Regions from separate parts of the Bradyrhizobium sp. cf659 genome, predicted to be linked through region 1. Evidence: predicted binding sites of a transcription regulator. Region 1 holds the regulator's gene; each other region holds the start of a gene.

Region 1 (7,185 bases):
CGGCATCTCGGATGCGCAATTCCTCGAGGGCTGGAACGCGATCTTCGCGGGCGAGATGCCTGATATCGCGGAGCTATTGCCGCGTGCGGCGAAGCAGATGCCGCTCTACGCCTTCTCCAACACCAACCGGCCGCATGTGGACCATTTCTCGAAGGAGTATGCCGGCCTGCTCGGCCATTTCCGCGAATTGTATCTGTCGTCCAGCATCGGCCTGCGCAAACCGGACGCGGCGGCTTTCGACCATGTCGTGGCGGCCATCGGCGTGCCCGCCAGGCGCATCGTGTTCTTCGACGACCTCGCCGAAAACGTCGAGGGCGCGCGGGCGCGCGGATTGACCGCGGTGCATGTGACCTCGCCCCGCGACGTCGGCGATGCACTCAAAGCGCTGGGAATCTGATCGAGAGACACCGGCCGGCGGGTGAAACCGGGGAGTTCCCCGGATCCGATCTGGGCCGGGATGAGGAAACAAATCACTTTGTATATTTTTATACAGAGTTCCGGGAACGGAATGCCCGCTTCCGGACTCTTGAGTCCGTTGGGACTTCTACGGACGGACGCATCATCGTGTTGGGCAAGACCTACCTCACCAAACAGGCCTCTCTTCTGCTCGAATTCGCCAGAACGACGTCGGATTCTGACCTTTCCGCCAAGCTGATCAGCAAGGCCGCCGACCTGAAATCCCAGGCCGATCCGCTGCCCGACAAGGATCAAGGCCCCAAAGCTCCCGATGTGGCGCCGGACGCCCGTCCGGGCCGGCAGTCCGGTCGTTGACCGATGCTGGCCGTGGCTCTCGTCACTATCGTCCTTGCCATGGCCACACTCGTACCGGTCTTTCCGATCGTCCGGATGATGCCGCGCCGCACTTGGCGTTCTCCATAGAAGAGCGGCCGAGCGACGGGATGAATTATCCTGCCTCGTCGCTGTTTTGCCTCCGCGCCCGCACTCGGATAGAACGTTCGCCGTTCATTCACCCGAACGTGCCTTGCAGGAGTCTTCCCCGTGGCCTTGATGCCGGTTTCTGACGCGCTCGCCGCGGTGCTGGCCGGCGTGGAGCCGTTGCCTGAAGAGATGATTCCACTCGACGAGGCCTACCACCGGGTGCTCGCGCGCGACGTCGCGGCGCGGCGTACGCAGCCGCCGGAGGCGATGTCGGCGATGGACGGCTACGCCGTGCGCGCGGCCGATGCAGCCAAGGTCGACGCACAGCTCACCGTGATCGGCGAGATCGCGGCGGGCCGGCCGTTTGCGGGATCGGTCGGCGTCGGCGAAGCGATGCGAATCTTCACCGGCGGCGTCGTTCCGGCTGGCGCGGACGCGGTCGTGATCCAGGAGGACACGGTCGCCGACGGCAGGCGCATCACGATCAAGCAAGCCGCCGTCACGGGGCGGCACATCCGTCCCGCCGGCGTCGACTTCTCCGAGGGCGACGTGCTCCTGCGCAAGGGAACCCGGCTCACCGAGCGCGACCTCGCACTCGCCGCCGGGATGAATCACCCGCACCTCCCCATCCGCCGCCGCCCAAAGGTCGCGATCCTCGCCACCGGCGACGAGCTGGTGATGCCAGGCACCACACCGGGTGCCGGCCAGATCGTCTATTCCAACGGCTACGCCCTGCACGCGCTCGCCCGCCAGGAGGGCGCAGATACCGTCGACCTCGGTGTTGCCGCTGATACGCTGGAGGCCACCACCGCCGGCATCCGCCGTGCCCGCGAAAGCGGCGCCGATATCCTGATTACGACCGGCGGCGCCTCGGTCGGCGACCACGATCTGGTCCAGCAGGCGCTGAGGGACGAAGGCATCGCGATGGCGTTCTGGAAGATCGCGATGCGGCCGGGCAAGCCGATGATGCACGGCCGGTTAGGAACGATGGGTGTGATCGGCCTGCCCGGCAATCCCGTGTCGTCCTATGTGTGCGCCTTCCTGTTCATGGTGCCGTTGATTCGCGCTCTGTCGGGCCGCGCCGTGATTCATCATCGTCGCGAGCGCGCCGTGCTCGGCCGCGACCTCGGTGCCAATGACCAGCGCGAAGATTATCTGCGCGCACGTCTGGAGCGGCGCGACGACGGCACGCTTGTCGCCCTTCCCGTCGATCATCAGGATTCCTCACTGCTTGCGAATCTCGCTGCGGCACAGGCACTTCTCGTGCGCGCGCCGTTCGCACCCAAGGCCGAGGCCGGCACGCCTTGCGAGGTGCTGCGACTGCCCGCCTGAACCCGCTGGTCATGCGCGTTCCGCGAACTTTGTCGCGTTCACGGTAAATTAAGCAGTTGCGGAACACATATCGAACATATAGTGTCCGTTCATGATTTGTTTCGAGCATCTGGCGGCTCGCCGCTGAATTCACCGTCTCGGAATCGAACGACATCAACCGGGGGATTTGGTCGAGATGTTAACGCGCAAACAATACGAGCTTCTGCGATTCATCAGCGAGCGTTTGAAGGAAAGCGGCGTGCCGCCCTCCTTCGACGAGATGAAGGACGCGCTCGACCTGCGCTCGAAGTCAGGCATCCATCGCCTGATCACCGCATTGGAGGAGCGCGGCTTCATCCGGCGTCTGCCCAACCGGGCCCGCGCGATCGAGGTGATCAAGCTGCCCGAGCTCCAGGCCGCCGCCGGCAGCCGGCGTGGCTTCACGCCGAGCGTCATCGAGGGCAATCTCGGCAAGGTGCGAGCGAGCTCCAGCGCGTCCGTGGAAGAGGGCGAGCGCCCCGTCGCGGTGCCGGTGATGGGCCGCATCGCGGCCGGCACGCCGATCGAAGCGCTGCAGACCCGCAGCCACACCATCAGCGTACCGCCTGACATGCTCGGTTCGGGCGAGCACTACGCGCTCGAAGTGCGCGGCGACTCGATGGTCGAAGCCGGCATCCTCGACGGCGATATGGCGCTGATCCAGCGCAACGAGAGCGCCGACACCGGCGACATCGTGGTGGCGCTGATCGACGACGAGGAAGCGACGCTGAAGCGCTTCCGCCGCCGCGGTGCCTCGATCGCGCTCGAGCCCGCCAATGCGGCCTATGAGGTCCGCATCCTGCCGCCCAACCGGGTGAAGATTCAGGGCAAGCTGATCGGCCTGTACCGCAAGTACTGAGCGCGCCCCGCCGGTTGGCGACCCGCGCGTTGACGATTGGAGCGGACGATTGTCCGCTCCGGCTGGATAGTCTTTCTGGTTTTGCACAGATTATCCGGCCCCTTCTCCAGCGCTACATCCTCGGCACGCCGCACGAAGCCCTCATCGCTTCGCGGCGCTGGAAATCGAGGAGACCATCATGCGCAAGATCGTTTTGAGCGCCGTCACGATGACGCTGATCGCAGCATCGGCGTCGCAAGCCTTCGCCGCACAGTCACACCAAGTCCGCAAGGCAACGCCGCCGACGACGAGCGAGCAATTGCGCAATGCCCGCAACGCCGTCGCGCAGCCGTCGCAACCCGCCTGGCAATATTCGGGCTGGTCGGCACCTGCTGGTCGCTGACGGAGACGCACGCCAAATGCACGAGAGCGGACTTTGTTCCTCGTGCATTTGAAAAAGATATTGTGATGGCAGCGCGCGGACCTAAGCCGCAGATTTGCCTACAACCGAGAAGACGCTAACATGCTTCCACTCTGATAGAGGCCTGTGCCTCCGAAGGAGGTGCGGGTTGCTATCTTCGAATGAGGAGCACCCGATGTGTGACTACAGCCTGCATGCCGTCGCGACGCGTCCCGCGGAAGTCGGCGAGACGATCGTCACGACCACCTTCCGAGGCACCTCGACGCGCGGCTTCGCCTCCGAAGCCGACATGTCCGTCGCGGTCTGCCTGCTGCCGGGGACGGAGCTCGCCTTCGCCGACAACGTCCGCTACGACAATCGCTGGATCTGGACGCGCACCATCAACTCGCGTGTCGGCAAGTTCGGCAAGATCGATCCGCACATTCCCGATCGCCATCACGACGCGATCGAATTCCCCGACGGCAAATACGTACTGGTGACGCAGCTCGTCGAAGGCCAGCGCGCGACCGTGCTGCAGTTGCCGGTGACCCAGCCCGTCGGCGAACGCGAGCACAAGCCGCAGGTCACCGCCGATGGTCGGCCGACCGTCACCCGCCTGCCGATCGGCTGACGTAGCAACCCCGGCTCGCGGGTCGGGGCCAGGATTGAAATCGCCATCGCCGGCCGTGGCCGGCGACCCGGTATGGTTTGCGTCCTGAGAATCCAATCTGCCGAGCCCCCCGCGGCTCCCCGTCGCACGAAGTTTGCGCGGCCCTGCCTGAATTTTGAACGTCCGTTCCGCGGCCAGATCGCCGATGCTGTCATTGGCTCGAGGCGGCGGACACGGTCGATGAAAACCTTCATTCGCGTCGTTGAACTCTGGGTGCCCGACCGGACGCGCATGCGGCTGGAATTCGGCGGCGGCCTCTATGGCGAAGGGCTGTCCGCGTTCAAGGCGGTGAGCGAGAACTTGCGCTTCGGATACGACGAGGGCCTTCCCGGCAAGGCCTGGGCCAGCGGCCATCCCGTGATCCTCACCAAATTCGCCAACTCCTATTTCAAGCGGACCGATCAGGCGCTCGCGGCCGGCCTCACCTGCGGCGTGGCGGTGCCGGTGTTTTCAGGCGAATTCTTGCAGGCCGTCATGGTGCTGTTCTGCGGCGACGACGAGGCGCATGTCGGCGCGATCGAGCTCTGGCACAATGATCCCGATATCTCCCACGAGATGGGGCTCGTCGACGGCTACTATGGCACCGCCGACATGTTCGAATTCAACTCCCGCCACACCAGGTTTCCCCGCGGCTTCGGCCTGCCCGGACGCACCTGGAAAGCGGGTCTGCCGCTGATCATCAAGGATCTGCACAACGCCAAAAGTTTTCTGCGCTGGGAAGAGGCTGCCGAAGTCGGAATCAATCTCGGCGTCGGCGTGCCCTACCGGACCGGCACCGACCAGACCTGGGTGCTGACCTTCCTCTCCGCGCAGGCGACGCCGATTGCGCGGCGCTTCGAGATCTGGGTGCCGAACGAGGCCCGCTCAGCGCTGGTCTTTCGCGCCGGCGATTGCAGCGCGCAGACCGACCTCGCCGCGCTCTACGCGGACAAATCCATCGCCAGGGGTGAAGGCAGCATCGGCGGAGCCTGGGCCACCGGCATGCCCGCACTCAACGACGATCTCGCGCATGACCGCTCAGCCGCGGCCGCGGAGGCCCGCGCGTCTGGACTGAGCCAGATGGTGGCCCTGCCGGTGATCGGGGCCACAGGGCTCGACGCCGTGCTGGCCTGGTACCTGTAGCCCGTCCGCTCAATCCTCGGCCTGCATGTCCGCCTCGGACGGTGTCGCGTCCCGGCTGCGGGGAGCCGCCGCCTGCGGCGCAAGGCTCGTACCGAAATCGCCCTCGCCGGCGGTCGCCGGCGACCACGGACGGTCGGTGCCTCTCGCTTTCACCGACTGAACCACAAAGCCGTCGCCGCGCCGTGTCAGCGCGAGCGCACCTTGCGCGGCGAGACGCTGCCGGTCGACCACCATCGCCGCACAATCCGGTGGCGCCGGCCGCGCCGTCACCACCAGCGCGGCGCGGCTGCAATCATCCGCCAGCGCGTCGATGCGCATGGCCAGCGCGACCAGGCGCCCGTCGGCGAGCGGTGTCACGCAGCCGGCCTCGTCGCACGACACGCCGGCGGCGAGCGAGGGACTAGCGGCATCGCGCGGATCGGCGTCTGCAGCGAGCCACTCCTTCAGCAGAAAGCCGTCCTTGCTGGCCCGGATCATTTGCAGGCGCCCGTCCCTGCCCCGGACCGCGACGCTCTGGCCGTCCCCGGCGATCAGGATATCCGGCTGCCGCCCCGACAGCCCCCAGAGGACCGCCACCAGCAGCACCAGCGCGCCGGACCAGCGCAAGGGCGTGCGCAGCAGGCCCATCACGATGATCCCCAGGCTGGCCGCGATCAGCGGCGCGATGCCGAAAGCCGGGATGCGGCCGACGGCGCCCGGCAGTGCCGCCACCCAGCGCGAGACCGCGACCATCCAGTCGATGCCGATCCCCATCAGCCACCAGAACACGCCGTCGAGCCCGAACGGCGCCGCGAGCAATCCGAGCAGTCCGGCAGGCATCACCAGCGCAGAGACCACCGGCATCGCGCCGAGATTGGCGAGCACGCCGTAGGGCGTGACGCGATGGAAATGGAAGGCGGCATAGGGCGTGGTCGCAAGCCCCGCGATCAGCGAGGCCAGAAACAGCATCGCGATCTCGCGGCCGCCCCACATCGCGATGCGCGCGGTCGCCGAATGATCGGGCGACGCAAACAGGTTCGGCATGCCGATCTGCACCAGCGCAACGAGCCCCAGCGTTGCCGCAAACGACATCTGGAAGCTCGGATGCACCAGCGCTTCCGGCGCGACCGCGAGCACGATCAGCGCCGCCACCGCCAGGGTGCGGAACGTGATGGCGCGGCGGTCGACCATGACGGCGATCAGCACCACGGCGGTCATGAAGAACGAGCGTTGTGTCGCGACCTCCGCGCCCGAGAGCAGCAGATAGAACGCGGCGGCAACCAGCGCCGCAGCCGCGGACCATTTCTTGATGGGGAAACCGACCGCCAGTCCCGGAATCAGAGCAAGCAGCGCGCGGACCGCGAAGAACACGACGCCGGCGACCACCGCCATGTGATAACCGGAGATCGAGAGCACATGGCCGAGCCCTGAAATGAACATGGCATCGTTGACGGGCGTGGTGATCGCGTCGCGCCGCCCGGTCAGCAGCGCCGTCGCGATCGCGCGATTGTCACCTTCGAGTGTTGCCCGGATGCGCGCGTCGATCCCATCGCGCAGGCCCTGCATGAAGGCGGCATAGCGCAGCCGCAGGCCACCGGCATCGGGCGGCACTGCCGCCGTGATCGCCCCCATCACAAAGCCGGAGGCGCCGATGCCCTGGAAAAACATGTCGCGGGAGAAATCGTAGCTGCCGGGGCGCACCGGCGAGATCGGCGGCATCAGCCGCGCCTTCAGCTGCACGAAGCTGCCGACCTCCGGCGCAGTCCCCTTGCGCACCGAGAGGCGCACGCGCTCCAGCTTGACGTCGCTCCGCTGCGCCTCCATCGCGGTGACGCGCAGCACGAAGCGGTCTGTGCGCTCGCGGATGTCGCGCGTCTCGACGAAGCCCGACAGCGACACCGAATAGAGCGGCTTTGCCAGCACGGTATGGCCGATGCGCGCCGTCTT
Region 2 (7,185 bases), on a different contig from region 1:
GCGCTCCAGGCGCCGCGCGATTAGCGAAGCCTCGATCCCCTCGGCAATCAGGAGGATCGACTTGCCGGTGAGGTCGGGACTCGGGAACGGGGTCTGCCCCGCGCCTCCTTGCGATGGCGCGAGCGGCACCGCGACCTCGAAGGTCGCGCCCCTGCCCGGTTCGCTCGTGAGTGTGATCCGGCCGCCCATGCGCTTGACGATGCGTTCGCTGATGGCAAGGCCGAGCCCGGTGCCGCCATAGGTGCGGGCGACGCGCTCGTCGGCCTGCTCGAACTCGCGGAAGATGCGTTGCTGCGCTTCGGCTGCGATGCCGATGCCGGTGTCGCGGACGAGGAAGCTGATCTCGTTCGGCCAGATGCCGGGCTCGACGATCAGTGCTACGCCGCCGCTCGCGGTGAACTTGATGGCGTTGCCGGCGAGGTTGAGCAGCACCTGGCGCAGCCGCGCGGCGTCGCCGACCACCTCGAGCGGCAGGCGCTCGTCGACATAGGCGGCGATCTCGAGCGCCTTCGCCTGCGCGCGCGGCGCGAGCAGCTCGGTGATCTCCTCGATCAGGGTCGAGAGCGCGAAGGGGCGTTGCTCGAGGTCGAGCTTGCCGGCCTCGATCTTGGAATAATCCAGCATCTCCTCGATCAGCGCCATCAGCGCTTCGCCTGAGCTTTTCACGGCCTTCGCGTAGGTCGCCTGCTCCGGCGTCAGCGTGGTGTCGAGCAAGAGGCCGCCCATGCCGATGATGCCGTTGAGCGGCGTGCGGATCTCATGCGAGGCCATCGCGAGGAAGCGCGACTTGGCGCGGTTGGCTGCATCGGCCTGGTCGCGAGCGTCGGACAACGCGCGCTCGGTCTCGGTGCGGTCGGTGACGTCGCGTCCCACACTCTGCAACTCGGCCGGCTGGCCGGCGTCGAGGCGGACATAACCCTCGCGCCAGGCGATCCAGCGCGCGCCGAGCGGGGTTGCGATCTTCTGATCGTGAACGCGCGTGCCATTGCTTTCACGGGCACTATCGCCCTGCTCCAGCAGGTCGAAATCAAAGCGCGTGCCGACCAGTGCGCCGCGGCCCTGCCCTGCGAGCGCGCAATAGGCGTCGTTGGCAAAGGTGATGCGGCCGTTTGTGTCGCGCAGCACGATCAGGTCGCCCTGCTGTTCGAACAGGCTGCGAGCGCGCTCCTCGGCTTCCTTCAGCTCCCAGTTGCGGTCGATCAGCGCCTCGTTGTGGGCGGCAAGCTTGCGCAGCCGCTTGTTGACGAAGCGCAGCCGCATGCTCAGCGTCGCCAGGCCAAGGCAGGCGAGCGCGAACAGGAAGCTCGCGCCGATCGCAAAGGCATTGGGATCGTAGCCGGAGTTCTCCGAGCGGCTGCCGGAGACGAAGCCATAAGCGCCGCCGAAGGTCGCCGAGAAGATCATGAAGGAGCGGATCGCGAAGGCAATTCTCGGATGCTGCCGCCTGAAGCGGCGCATGCGCACCTTGATCCGGAACGTCCGACCCATCGCCACCGACCCCGACTCTTGTCTTAAAACCCTGTGCTCGCCGCGTGCGACGATGTCCCGCCGACCTTGCGAACAGCTTGAGGCTTTGGGGCCGCCTCCAAACAGGGTTGACGAGGTGTTAAAGCGAGGCGGCCTGGAACGGGCGGTGACCGTCGTGGGCGCCGACGATCAGCGCCGCCGCCTCGCGCTGCGAGAATGTCTTCGAGCGCACATAGATGCGGTAATCGGCCGGGCCGTCGGTGGAGAGGTAGATCACCGGCCCGCCGTCGACCGGCTGCGCGGCAATCGTGATGAGCCGGGTCTGCGGATTGGCCTGGCAGGAGTCCGGCTCGGAGCCGAGACCGTCGTCCACCACCGCGAAGTCCGCACCGTCCGCATCGTCGGTGATCTGAACCCTGACCGTGGCCCGCGTCGGATCGTCGGTGAAGGCGACATGGACGCCGGCGGTCCAGAACAGCGATGTCAGCTCGACGGAGGTGTCGCCCAGCGCGATGCAGGGATGCGAGACCGATCCGATCTCGCTGCGGGCAAACACCGCAGCCGCCAACAGGGGAACGACCGAGGCCAGGATCTTGAAACGCAACATGACACTCTACTCGCCAGGCCCGTACGGGAACTTGTGGGCCTTATGGTTTGCAGAGCGTAAAGGAAACTCGTTACCGCCGGGTTGATGCGCGGAATGATCACGCCATCTGGCGCACATCCTCTGCGAGTGCGCGGTAGGACAGCGCTTCGGCGAGATGCAGCCGGCCGATCCTGTCGGCGTTGTCGAGGTCGGCGAGCGTGCGCGCCACCCGCAGCACGCGGTGATAGCCGCGCGCCGACAGCCGCATGGTTTCGGCGGCGTCGCGCAGCAGCTTGGCGCCTTGCGCATCCGGCTTGGCGATGTCTTCCAGCACCGAGGCCGGCGCCTCGGCATTGGTGCGGACCCGCGGCAGGCCGATCGCCGCGTAACGCGCAAGCTGGATGTCGCGCGCCGCCGCCACGCGCGCGGCGACCTCGGCCGATCCCTCCGCCGGCGGCGGCAGGATCAGGTCGGCTGCGGTCACCGCCGGAACCTCGATGCGCAGGTCGATGCGGTCCATCAAGGGGCCTGAGATGCGCGCCTGGTAGTCGCCGGTGCAGCGATCGATGCGGCCGCGCTTGCAGGCATAGCCGGGCTCGAACGCGTTGCCGCAGCGGCAGGGATTCATCGCCGCGACCAGCATGAAGCGGGCAGGGTAGGTGACGCGATGATTGGCGCGGGACACCGAGACCTCGCCGTTCTCCAGCGGCTGGCGCAGCGAATCCAGAACGCGCGGATCGAACTCCGGCAATTCGTCGAGGAACAGCACGCCCTGATGCGCCAGCGAGATTTCGCCCGGCTTTGCGCGCATGCCGCCGCCGGTGAGCGCGGCCATGCTGGCGGAATGATGCGGCGAGCGGAACGGGCGCCGTGACGTCAGCGCGCCGCCCTCGATCTCGCCGGCAACGGAGGCGATCATCGAGACCTCGAGCAGCTCGCCCGGCGAGAGCGGCGGCAGGATCGAGGGCAGGCGCGCCGCCAGCATCGATTTGCCGGCGCCGGGCGCGCCGATCATCAAGAGGTGATGTCCGCCGGCGGCCGCGATCTCCAGCGCCCGCTTGGCGCTTTCCTGGCCCTTGATGTCGCGCAGGTCGAGCGGCGAGGCGGCGGCCTCATGCACCCTGGGCGAGGGCCGCGACAGCACCTGCGTGCCCTTGAAGTGGTTGGCGATCTGGATCAGCGATTGCGCGGCGATGATCTGGATGTCCGGGCTCGCCCAGGCCGCTTCCGAGCCGCAGGCGGCCGGACAGATCAGGCCTTCCTCGCGCACATTGGCGCCGATCGCGGCGGGGAGAACGCCGGCCACCGGCGCGATCGAGCCGTCGAGACCGAGCTCGCCCAGCACGGTGAAGCCGGTCAGCGCATCCGGCGGGATCGCGCCGATCGCCGCCATCAGCCCGAGTGCGATCGGCAGGTCGTAATGGCTGCCTTCCTTGGGCAGGTCGGCGGGGGCCAGATTGACGATGATCCGCCGCGCCGGCAGCGCCAGGCCTGAAGCGATCAGCGCCGAGCGGACCCGCTCCCGCGCCTCGGACACCGCCTTGTCCGGCAGGCCGACGATGGCAAAGGCCGGCAGGCCCGGCGCGACCTGCACCTGCACGTCGACCGCGCGGGCCTCGATCCCCTCAAAGGCGACGGTAGAAACCCGTTGAACCATGCCGAACCAGCCTGCCCTCTTGCACAATCGAGGGTAGCAGAGCCGGCCACCCTCCGCAAGAACAATACGGGAACATATCCGGCGCCGCCGAAGCCCTAACCAATCGTAACCAGGACGCGGACACTACGCCTCGAATGCGAACGGCTGTCCTCAGCACATTCCAACGAATGTCCGCTACTTCTAGGGCTGCGGGATGGGCCGTGATCTAACAAGTGAACAATCAAAATGCTTGCAAATCGCCGGAGAAGCGAACGTCGGGTGTGCAGCCGGCTCGCCAAGATCCATTTTGGCGCGGGCTCGCTGCCGCGGGATTGCACAATCACGGATATCTCGGACGGGGGCGTGAAAGTGGTGGCGGAATTTCTGGAAGTGCCGCCGCAATTCACCATCATCTTCGCACCCGACTATTCCCGCCAGTGCCGGCTGCGCTGGCGCATCGGCTGCGAATTCGGTGCCGAGTTCACCGATTAGGCTGGCGGGGCTGACTTCCTTAACGGGAATTTAGCGTTAATCGGTAAGCATCTCTGATCAGTCGCCGAGTGATCAGAGTATGCCCAAGCGTTTGTCCGTTGCCTCTCGCCCGGCGAGATATCTGTTCTCCGCGCTTCTGATCCTTGCTCTTGGCGGCTGTCAGACCACCGGCATCGAGGACATCACCGGCGCGCTCGGCGGCAAGTCGGACGCCGCGAGCAAGGCGGACGCCAAGCCGGACATGGACGCATTGCGCGAACGTTATCGCGCCAAGCCCAGCGATCCCAACATCGCGCTCGAATACGGCAAGGCGCTGCGCGAGACCGGGCAGCGCGCCCAGGCGGTCGCGGTGCTCGAGCAGGCCGTGCTCGGCCATCCCAGCAACAAGGCGCTGCTCGCCGGCTACGGCCGCGCGCTCGCCGACAACGGCAATTTCCAGCAGGCTTTCGACGTTCTGAGCCGCGCGCATTCGCCCGAGGATCCGGACTGGCGTATCCTGTCGGCGCAGGGCGCGGCGCTCGACCAGCTCGGCCGCAACGAAGAGGCGCAGCAATATTACGCGACCGCGCTGAAGATCGTGCCCGACGAGCCGCAGGTCTTGTCCAATCTCGGCCTGTCCTATGTGCTGCAAAACAATTTGCCGAAGGCCGAACAGGTGCTCGGCCGCGCCTATCAGCGCAATCAGAACGATGCGCGGGTCCGTGCCAATCTCGCGCTCGTGCTGGGATTGCAGGGCCGCGAGGCCGAGGCTGAAATCCTCGTGAAGGCAGATTTGCCGCCGGACCAGGCCGCGGCCAAGATCGCGGCACTGCGGCAGCTGCTGGCGAAGAAGCAGCAGCAGCGGGCGAGCAAGTAGCCCGCCGTCGGCCTGGATTCCCGACTTAACGCGTGTTCCTGACGCGAACCGGTATCCGCTTCGCTCGAAAACGCTCTGGCGCTTACGACGCCTTGCGATGCGGGGCCGATGCGCGGCCCGATCGACCCTTCAGCTTCTTCAGCAGCGGTGCGAGCAGCGAGCGCTTCGGCTTCTTCACCTCGCCGCGCCCGGCGAGGCGGTTCGCCATGTTCTGGAACAGCTCGGTGGTGCGGTGGCTCTTGGAGACCTCCGCGATCATCTGGCCGTTATTGGCCGCGGCGGAGAACAGTTTCGAATCGAACGGGATCACCGCGATCGGCTGGCTCTCCATGGTCTTGGCGAACGACTTGACGTCGATCTCTGCGCGCTTGTGCATGCCGACCTGGTTGATGCAGTACAGCGGCGGCCGGTCGTTCGGCCGCGCCGCCTTCAGCACGGTCAGCATGTTCTTGGTGTTGCGCAAGTTCGCGAGATCGGGCTCGGCCACGATCACGATGTCGTCGGCGTTGATCAGCGCGCGCCGCGTCCAGCCCGACCATTGATGGGGGACGTCGAGCACGATGCAGGGCGTGGTCATGCGTAGCGTGTCGAACACCGCGTCGAAGGCTTCCGCGCCGAAATCGTAGACCCGGTCGAGGGTGGCAGGCGCGGCCAAAAGGCTGAGGCGCTCGGTGCATTTGGCGAGCAGGCGCTCCATCAGCGCCGTGTCGGGCCGGTCCTGCGACAGCACCGCGTTGGCGATGCCCTGCACCGGGTCCTGGTTGTAGTCGAGGCTCGCGGTGCCGAAGGCGAGGTCGAGGTCGATCACGACGGAATCGAGCGCGAGGTCGCGGGCGATGGTCCAGGCCACATTGTGCGCGACGGTGGACGCGCCGACGCCGCCCTTGGCGCCGACCACCGCGATGACGCGGCCGGTGATGATGGCTTCGGACGCCGAGAACAGGCTGCAGATCGAACGGACCACGTCGAGCGTCTCGACCGGTCCGACCACATAGTCGTTGACGCCGCGGCGCACCAGCTCGCGATAGGGCGCCGTGTCGTTGGGGTTGCCGATCACGACCACGCGGGTGCCGGGATCGCAGACGCCGGCGAGATCGTCCAGGCCCTCCAGGATGTCGCGCGTGCCGTCGGATTCGATCACGATCACGTTCGGCGTCGGCATCGATTCATAGACTTCGATCGCCGCGGCGAGGCCGCCTTCCTTGGCGGTGACATGCGCCTTGGCGAGCCGGCGATCCTGCCCGGCCGCGGTCACTGCGGCGAGCGTCTGGTCGGTCTCGCAAAAGGCTTGCACGGAAATGCGAGGAACCGGCGCAATATGCTCCTCGGGGTGCCGCGGATGGTCCGCTTCTTCGTCGTTGGCGCTCGTCATCTGCCTGTATCGCTGAGCTTGGCCTTGTCGGCCTCGGGGTTGGGAGTCGCGACCGGCGTGCCCTTGCGATAGCGTTCGAAGGCAATGTCGCGACGTGCGGTGTAGACCGGCGTTTCGGCCCGCGGCTGCTCGAGGTCGGCGGGATTGTCGATCATCGCCGCGAGATTGCGCTGGCTGGCGCAGCCCAGATTGAAGTACGGCTGGTTCTCGTTGTAGCCGGGATCGAGGATGGACGGACCGATGTCTTCGGGCCACAGCCCGCAGGGGCCGGCGACCGCGGCGATGCGGGAATAGCCGAGGCGGATGGTGGGCAGCAGTCCGGGATCCTCGGGCCGATAGGGATGCTGGACGATGGCACGCGACGGCACGCCGCCGGATGCGAGCACGGAACGGATTTCCCGATAGGTCGCCGCGGCGGCACGCGAATTCGCGGCGTCGATCGGCACGTCGACGATGACGGACCCGGTACCTTCGCGCACCCAGTCCCGGGCGATGCCCGCGACGTCGGATTGCTGTGCGGCCGAGAGGCCGCCTCTCGCCTTGCCGACGAAAATCACGATCGACTTCTTGGCTTCCTGCACCGCGATCGGATGGCGCTGGCGATAATCGGTCGGCACCGTCTGGGTGACGATCTCGCCCGTGGTGTTGCACGCACCCAGCATGACGGAGAGCCCCGTCAGCGCCAGCGCGACGTTTAAGCCGCGACGTCGATCGGTCATGGTCTTCGTCATCGCTTGATCCCCTCTTGCCCCGATCCTTGCCCCGTTCCCCAAGCC
Region 3 (7,185 bases), on a different contig from region 1:
GCCGACGCCGCAGGAGACGCAAGTGTGCCTGCCCTTCATCCAGCGCCAGATCGAGCTGGTGAACCCCGACGTGCTGGTGACGCTCGGCAATCCCTCGACGCAGACGCTGCTCGGAACGCGCGAAGGCATCATGCGCACCCGCGGGCGCTGGTTCGATTACGAGACCGGTGGGCGCACCATCCGCGCGCTGCCGACGTTTCATCCGGCCTATCTGCTCCGCTCGCCGTCCTACAAGCGGCTGGCCTGGCAGGATCTGCGGGCGATCGCGAAGGTGCTGGGGCAAGGCGCGTTGTAACCGCATACGCGTCGTCATTCCGGGGCTCGCGAAGCGAGAGCCCGGAATCCATCGAGCGGCAGAGTTGGTGGATGAATGGATTCCGGGCTCGCGGCCTTGCCGCGCCCCGGAATGACATCACGTCCCCTTCGGCCGCACGATGGCCCAGCCGATGCGCAGCAGCTGCTGGCGGCCGGTCACCAGCCATTCGAAGGCGCGCGGCACTTCCGGCACGATGCCGGGAAAGCGTTTGAGGATGTCCGGCGGCGGCGTGCCCGCGGTGTCGGAGGCGCGCCAGACCACGACGCCGCCGGTCTCGTTGAACCTGGCCTGATTGATCCACGGCGTGCGCGCGGGCTCGGCATCGATGAACAGATGCGGGCGGCCGGAATGCAGCGCGATCAGGCTCGCAAGCTGGGTCTCGCCGGCCACCGCGCGCAGGCGATGGTTGGTGCGGCGGGCAAAGCTGTCGTCGAAGAAATCCGAGATCGCGCGCGCCGGCATCGAGGTCGCGATCTCATTGGCGCCGGTCCAGGGCAGGAGCAGGACGGCGAGCACGACGCCGGCGGCGGGCGCCACGACGGCGGCGGCCCACACCATCCGCAGCATCCGCGCGCGGCGCATCGCGATGAGGTCGCCGGCCCCCACGACCACGGCGAGCCCTGACATCACCAGCACGACGCCGGCACCGCCGACGACGGACTCGAGCCCGAACAGGCCGGAGATCAGCACCGCGCCGAGTGCAGGCGCCAGCGCGAAGAAATAGACGAAGTTGCGTGCGAGCGGCTCGACCGGCGGACGGTAGATGATCGGCGCCTCCTCGCCCTTGGCGACGAACAGGCCGCTGTTGAGGAAGGTCAGCGCCGGGATCGCCGCGGCCCCGAGCACGAGCCCGCCGAGCAGCCAGGCCGCATGAATCGCGCGGGCACTCAGCTCGGCGACCTCAGGCAAGGCCGGCAGGACCAGCGTCTCGGCGCGCATCAGCCAGACCGCATAGGGCAGCGCCAGCGCGGCGACGACGATTAGCGCGAACAGCGGATCGAGCGCGCGCAGCGTGCGGCGGCCGCCGGCGGTCGCGACCGCGAAGACGACGAGCAGCAGGAGCAGGAAGACCGCCGCGGGCGTCGTCAGCAGCAAGAGGCCGGCCTCGATCGACCAGGCGAACCAGGCGTTGCCGCGGCGCTGGCCGATGATCTGCCAGGAATGCAGCAGCAGCAGCGCCCACAGCGGCCGCGCCAGCACCAGCGGGCCGAAATCGAGCGCGGGCGAGGAGAAGGCCAGCGCCGTCATCGTCAGCAGCACGGCCAGCACCGCCTGCTGCGAGCCGACCACGGCACGGGAGAGGTGATAGAGCGCGACGAAGGTCGCGATCTCGCAGAGCTGCGCGAGGACATAGACGCCGAACATGTGGCCGCCCGCGGCGCGATAGGCGATGTCGGCGAGCCAGACCGGCAGCGGCGGGCCGAGATCGGTGCCGACCTGGTATTCCCTGCCGAAGGCCAAGAGGGTCGCAAGGGTGCCGGGCGGGCTGCGATAGAACACCAGCGCCACGAACAGCCACATCGCCGCCTGGAGCAGCACGACGATCCACACGATCAGCCGCGGCCGGGCGCGAATGAGCTCGATGACCAGGGAGGTAAACCGCATGCAACGCCCGAAAGATGCAGCCAACCCGTCCAGCCGGCCCTATTCGCTCACGAGTGTTTTGATAAAGCGCGCTGCGCGTCGTGGCAACTGAGTCTGGTCTCCCTCTCCCCGTTCTTACGGGGAGAGGGTCGGGGTGAGGGGCTGCCTCCGCAATCATCGTGAGAGATGGACTCGCGGAGGCTCCCCCTCACCCGGAATTCAAGCTGCGCTTGAATTCCGGCCTCTCCCCGCACGCGGGGAGAGGCGAAGCGCCTGCGATGAAAGATGGGTTCTAGAGGCCTGCCGACGCGTCGACCTCGACGCTCGCTTCCACCTGCACCTCGACCTCGGTGACGGAGAACAAGTCCTGCACCGGCGCCACCGTCCAGGGCATGTGCTTGGCGCGGGCGGCGGCGACCGGGGCGAAGAAGCTGCGGTGGTGGACGGTGGGGCCGAGGCGGTTCAGCGCGTCGAGATGCTCGGGGACGGCGTAGCCCTTGTGCTGCTCGAAGCCGTAGCCCGGGCAGTCCTGCGCCAGCGCGCACATCAGCCGGTCGCGCGTCACCTTGGCGACGATCGAGGCCGCCGCGATCGACAGGACGATGCCGTCGCCACCGATCACGGCCTCGCAGTCGCATGCCGTATCGAGCCGGTCGCGGCCGTCGACGAAGACGTGGCGGGGCTGCTCGGGCAGCGCCACCACGGCACGCTTCAGCGCCCACAGCGAGGCGCGCAGGATGTTGTCGCGATCGATCCGCGCGGGCGAGGCGACCGCGACCGAGACCTGCGCTGTGGCGCAGATCTTGTCGAACAGCTTCTCGCGCTGCTCCGCCGTCAGGCGCTTGGAATCGTCGATGCCGCGCGGAATGCGGTCGGGGTTGAGAATCACTGCGGCCGCGACCACGGGACCCGCGAGCGGCCCGCGGCCGGCCTCGTCGCAGCCCGCGACCGGCCAGATGCCGCGCTTGATCAGCGCGCGCTCGCGGCGGAAGCTCGGCGGTGCGACGGCGATGACGCCTTTCGCGCCCGTGCCCTTGCCGATCGAAGGCTTGGCTGCCGAGGCCTTTCCAGCCTTTGCAGGTGCTGCCTTGTTCGCAGCGTCCTTCTTGGGCGCAGCTTTGGCCGACGTCTTGGCGGACTTGTCCCGAATCATGGCCGGGATCGTGCGCAAGCGGCCTGCCCAGCGCAACCGGGAACCCCTCGCAATTCCCGTTATGTTATTCAGGCCGGCGGCCCTACTCCGCCAGATGCACCCGCCGGTCCTCGCCGACCTCGATGCCGGGCGCGACCACGGCCTCCCAGACATGGCCGTCGGGATCGGCAAAATAGCCGCAATAGCCGCCGTAATCGGTCTCGCACGCAGCCTTCAGCAGGCTTGCTCCCTTGCTGACGGCGAAAGCCAGCACCGCATCGACCTCCTCACGCGCGCGGCAGTTCCAGGCGAGCGTGATGCCGCGGAAGGTCGTCGGCCTCGGTTGGTCCGGCAAGGCCGCGTCGGCCGCGAGCTGATCCCAGTGAAACAGGGCAAGCACCGGACCGCCGGTATCGTAGAAGGCAACGGCCTCGCCGGTCGCCTTCAGCCGGCGCGAAAAGCCAAGGGAATCATAGAACGCGATGCTGGCGCGGATGTCGCTCACGCCGAGCGTGATGACGGTGAGCCGCGGCACCGGGGGCGGCAGTTCCTTACGCATGACACACCTCGTTCGCCCCGGCTCCTAGAACAGGCTGAGCTGATCGCCGTTCCGCTTCGGCCGCGCAAAGTGATCCATCGTCAATCTTGCGCGACGCTTGTTGAGCCCGAGCCTGTCGCAGGCGATCTCGAAGCGGCGGCCGATGGTCCAGGCCATCGGGCCGGTGCCCTTCATGCGCTCGCCCCATTTCGCGTCGTAATCGCGCCCGCCGCGCATGTCGCGGATCAGGGTGAAGACGTGGCGATAGCGGTCCGGATAGTTCGCCATCAGCCATTCGCGGAAGAGATCGCGCACCTCCAGCGGCAGCCGCAGCAGCACGTAGGAGGCTTCCTTGACGCCGGCATGGGCGGCCGCATCGAGAATACGCTCGATCTCGGAATCGTTCAGCGCGGGGATCACGGGCGCGACCATCACGGTGGTGGGAATGCCGGCGTCGGAGAGCTGCTTCAGCGCCTCCAGCCGCTTCGGCGGCGTCGAGGCGCGCGGCTCCATGGTGCGCGCCAGCTTCGGATCGAGCGAGGTCACCGAGATCGCGACCTTGGCGAGGTTGCGCTTGGCCATGCGCGAGAGAATGTCGATGTCACGCGCCACCAGCGCCGATTTGGTGACGATGCCAACGGGATGACCGGCGCGCTCCAGCACCTCAAGGATGCCGCGCATGATTTTGCGCTCGCGCTCGATCGGCTGATAGGGATCGGTGTTGGTGCCGATCGCGATCATCCGTGGCTCATAGCCTGTTGCCGCGAGCTCCTTCTCGAGCAGCGCCGGGGCCTCCGGCTTGACGAACAGTTTTGACTCGAAGTCGAGCCCCGGCGACAGGCCGAGATAGGCATGGGTCGGCCGCGCGAAGCAGTAGACACAGCCATGCTCGCAGCCGCGATAGGGATTGATCGAGCGGTCGAAGCCGATATCGGGGGAATCGTTGCGGGTGATCACCTTGCGCGAGGTGTCGACCGCGACCGTGGTCTTGAATGGCGGCAGCTCTTCCAGGCTCTGCCAGCCGTCGTCGAAGGCGACGCGCGCCTCGGCTTCATAGCGGCCGCTGGCGTTGGACTGCGCGCCCCGCCCTCGCCTGCGCTGCTTGTCGATGGCGACAGCGAGCTCGGGGAAATCAGAAGGCGCACCCGCCGGCTCGGAGGGCGCCGTGACCGGCGGGTGCTTGAGAGCATGAGAGGATGCTGGACTCATGAAGCCAAGATAGCACGCCGAAAGAACAAATCAAGAACAAGAACGAAAAACGTGAAAACAACCCCATGCACAGTAGAGCCGCCCAAACTTCGGGCGCCCGCCTTTGACCTCACGCAACACCGCTGTCACCACCATCTCGTTTGATGCCGCCAAGGATCGATCGCGCTGGAACTCAGTTGGTGACGATCCCGGGTGAAGGTCGGCAGGAACATGACAAATCAACAACAATCGGCCGCCGCGAGCAGTGACCTCGATCTCCTCGATCGCTACTGGCGCGCCGCCAACTACCTCTCCGTCGGGCAGATCTACCTGCTCGACAACCCCCTGCTGCGCGAGCCGTTGCGGCCCGAGCACATCAAGCCGCGTTTGCTCGGCCATTGGGGCACGACGCCCGGCTTGAACTTCATCTACGCCCATCTCAACCGCGTCATCCGCGCGCTTGATCTCAACGTGCTCTATGTCTGCGGTCCCGGTCATGGCGGGCCGGGCATGGTCGCCAACACCTATCTCGAGGGCAGCTACAGCGAGATCTATCCCGACATCGCGCGCGATAAGGACGGATTGCGCAAGCTGTTCAGGCAGTTCTCCTTCCCCGGCGGCATTCCGAGCCACGCCGCGCCGGAGACGCCGGGCTCGATCCATGAAGGCGGCGAGCTCGGCTACGCGCTGGTGCATGCCTATGGCGCGGCGCTGGACAATCCCGACCTGATCGTCGCCTGCGTCGTCGGCGACGGCGAGGCCGAGACCGGCCCGCTCGCGGCCTCCTGGCACTCCAACAAGTTCCTGAACCCCGCCCATGACGGCGCGGTGCTGCCGATCCTGCACCTCAACGGCTACAAGATTGCCAATCCGACCGTGCTCGGGCGGATGCCTGATAGCGAGATCCGCGATCTGTTCCGCGGGTTCGGCCATGAGCCGCTGTTCGTCGAGGGCGACGATCCCAAATTGATGCACCGGATCATGGCGGACGCGCTCGACGTCGCATTCGCCAGCATCCGCTCGATCCAGCAGCACGCCCGCGACGGGCGTACGAGCGTCGAGCGGCCGCGCTGGCCGATGATCGTGCTGCGCAGCCCGAAGGGCTGGACCGGCCCGAAGGAAGTCGACGGCAAGAAGGTCGAAGGTTTTTGGCGCGCGCATCAGGTGCCGGTCGCAAGCTGCCGCGAGAACCCGGCGCATCTGAAGGTGCTCGAAGACTGGATGCGCAGCTACGAGCCGGAAAAACTGTTCGACGCGAGCGGCGCGCTCATCCCCGAGCTCCAGGCGCTGGCGCCCAAGGGCACTCGCCGCATGGGCGCCAATCCGCATGCCAATGGCGGGGTGCTGAAGAAGGAGCTGAAGCTGCCGGACTTCCGCAGCTTCGCCGTCGACGTGCCGCAACCCGGCGCCGTCACGGGAGAAGCGACGCGCGAGCTCGGCAAATTCTTGCGCGACGTCATCCGGCTCAATGCGCAAGAGCGCAATTTCCGCATCATGGGTCCGGACGAGACGGCGTCAAATCGTCTCGACGCAGTGTTCGAGGCGACCGAACGGGTCTGGATGGAACCGATCGAATCCTACGATGTCCATCTCGCCCAGGACGGCCGCGTGATGGAGGTGTTGAGCGAGCATCTCTGCCAGGGCTGGCTCGAAGGCTATCTGCTCACCGGTCGCCATGGTTTCTTCTCCTGCTACGAGGCCTTCATCCACATCGTGGATTCCATGTTCAACCAGCACGCCAAATGGCTGAAGGTGACGCGGCACCTGCCGTGGCGGCGTCCGATCGCCTCGCTCAATTATCTGTTGACCTCGCATGTCTGGCGCCAGGACCATAACGGCTTCAGCCACCAGGATCCCGGCTTCGTCGACCTCGTCGCCAACAAGAAGGCCGACATCGTCCGCATCTACTTCCCGCCGGATGCCAACACGCTGCTGTGGATCGCCGATCACTGCCTGCGAACGTACAACCGCATCAACGTGATCGTCGCCGGCAAGCAGCCGGCGCCGCAATGGCTGTCGATGCAGGACGCCGCCACGCATTGCGATGCCGGCATCGGCATCTGGGCCTGGGCGGGCACGGAAGACGCGGGCGAGGAGCCCGATCTGGTGATGGCCTGTGCCGGCGACGTGCCGACATTGGAGACGCTTGCCGCCGTCGACCTCCTGCGCAAGGCGCTGCCGGATCTGAAGATCCGCGTCGTCAACGTCGTCGACCTGATGACGCTGCAGCCGCAGGACCAGCACCCGCACGGACTTTCCGACCGCGACTTCGACGGCCTGTTCACGCGCGACAAGCCGGTGATCTTCGCCTATCACGGCTATCCCCATCTGATCCACCGGCTGACCTATAACCGCACCAACCATGCCGGCCTGCATGTGCGCGGCTTCGCCGAGGAAGGCACCACGACGACGCCGTTCGACATGGTC

The links. Region 1 encodes LexA, which represses DNA repair genes until DNA is damaged. Its sites were predicted from a motif close to TGTTCNNNNTGTGTTCNG; they were not measured.
Region 2: a site for LexA is predicted at 3,768-3,785, ahead of BM118_RS27425 (YifB family Mg chelatase-like AAA ATPase). Genes of this name have one in related genera too.
Region 3: a site for LexA is predicted at 4,801-4,818, ahead of BM118_RS22530 (PA0069 family radical SAM protein). Genes of this name have one in related genera too.

The regions. Positions count from the first base shown of each region.
Region 1 is NZ_FOQJ01000001.1:243,991-251,175, reverse strand. Features, by position in the region: gene BM118_RS01225 (HAD family hydrolase) at 1-397, shown strand, start outside; gene BM118_RS01220 (hypothetical protein) at 565-771, shown strand; gene BM118_RS01215 (molybdopterin molybdotransferase MoeA) at 1,000-2,211, shown strand; gene lexA (transcriptional repressor LexA) at 2,387-3,088, shown strand; gene BM118_RS41060 (hypothetical protein) at 3,267-3,470, shown strand; gene BM118_RS41055 (hypothetical protein) at 3,664-4,098, shown strand; gene BM118_RS01195 (GAF domain-containing protein) at 4,318-5,259, shown strand; gene BM118_RS01190 (ComEC/Rec2 family competence protein) at 5,269-7,185, opposite strand, start outside.
Region 2 is NZ_FOQJ01000008.1:3,699-10,883, reverse strand. Features, by position in the region: gene BM118_RS27435 (ATP-binding protein) at 1-1,488, opposite strand, end outside; gene BM118_RS27430 (hypothetical protein) at 1,607-2,074, opposite strand; gene BM118_RS27425 (YifB family Mg chelatase-like AAA ATPase) at 2,172-3,710, opposite strand; gene BM118_RS27420 (PilZ domain-containing protein) at 3,936-4,181, shown strand; gene BM118_RS27415 (tetratricopeptide repeat protein) at 4,261-5,037, shown strand; gene BM118_RS27410 (AAA family ATPase) at 5,120-6,409, opposite strand; gene BM118_RS27405 (CpaD family pilus assembly protein) at 6,406-7,140, opposite strand.
Region 3 is NZ_FOQJ01000005.1:99,651-106,835, forward strand. Features, by position in the region: gene BM118_RS22510 (uracil-DNA glycosylase) at 1-295, shown strand, start outside; gene BM118_RS22515 (glycosyltransferase family 39 protein) at 413-1,921, opposite strand; gene BM118_RS22520 (ribonuclease HII) at 2,193-3,053, opposite strand; gene BM118_RS22525 (VOC family protein) at 3,136-3,591, opposite strand; gene BM118_RS22530 (PA0069 family radical SAM protein) at 3,616-4,779, opposite strand; gene BM118_RS22535 (phosphoketolase family protein) at 4,990-7,185, shown strand, end outside.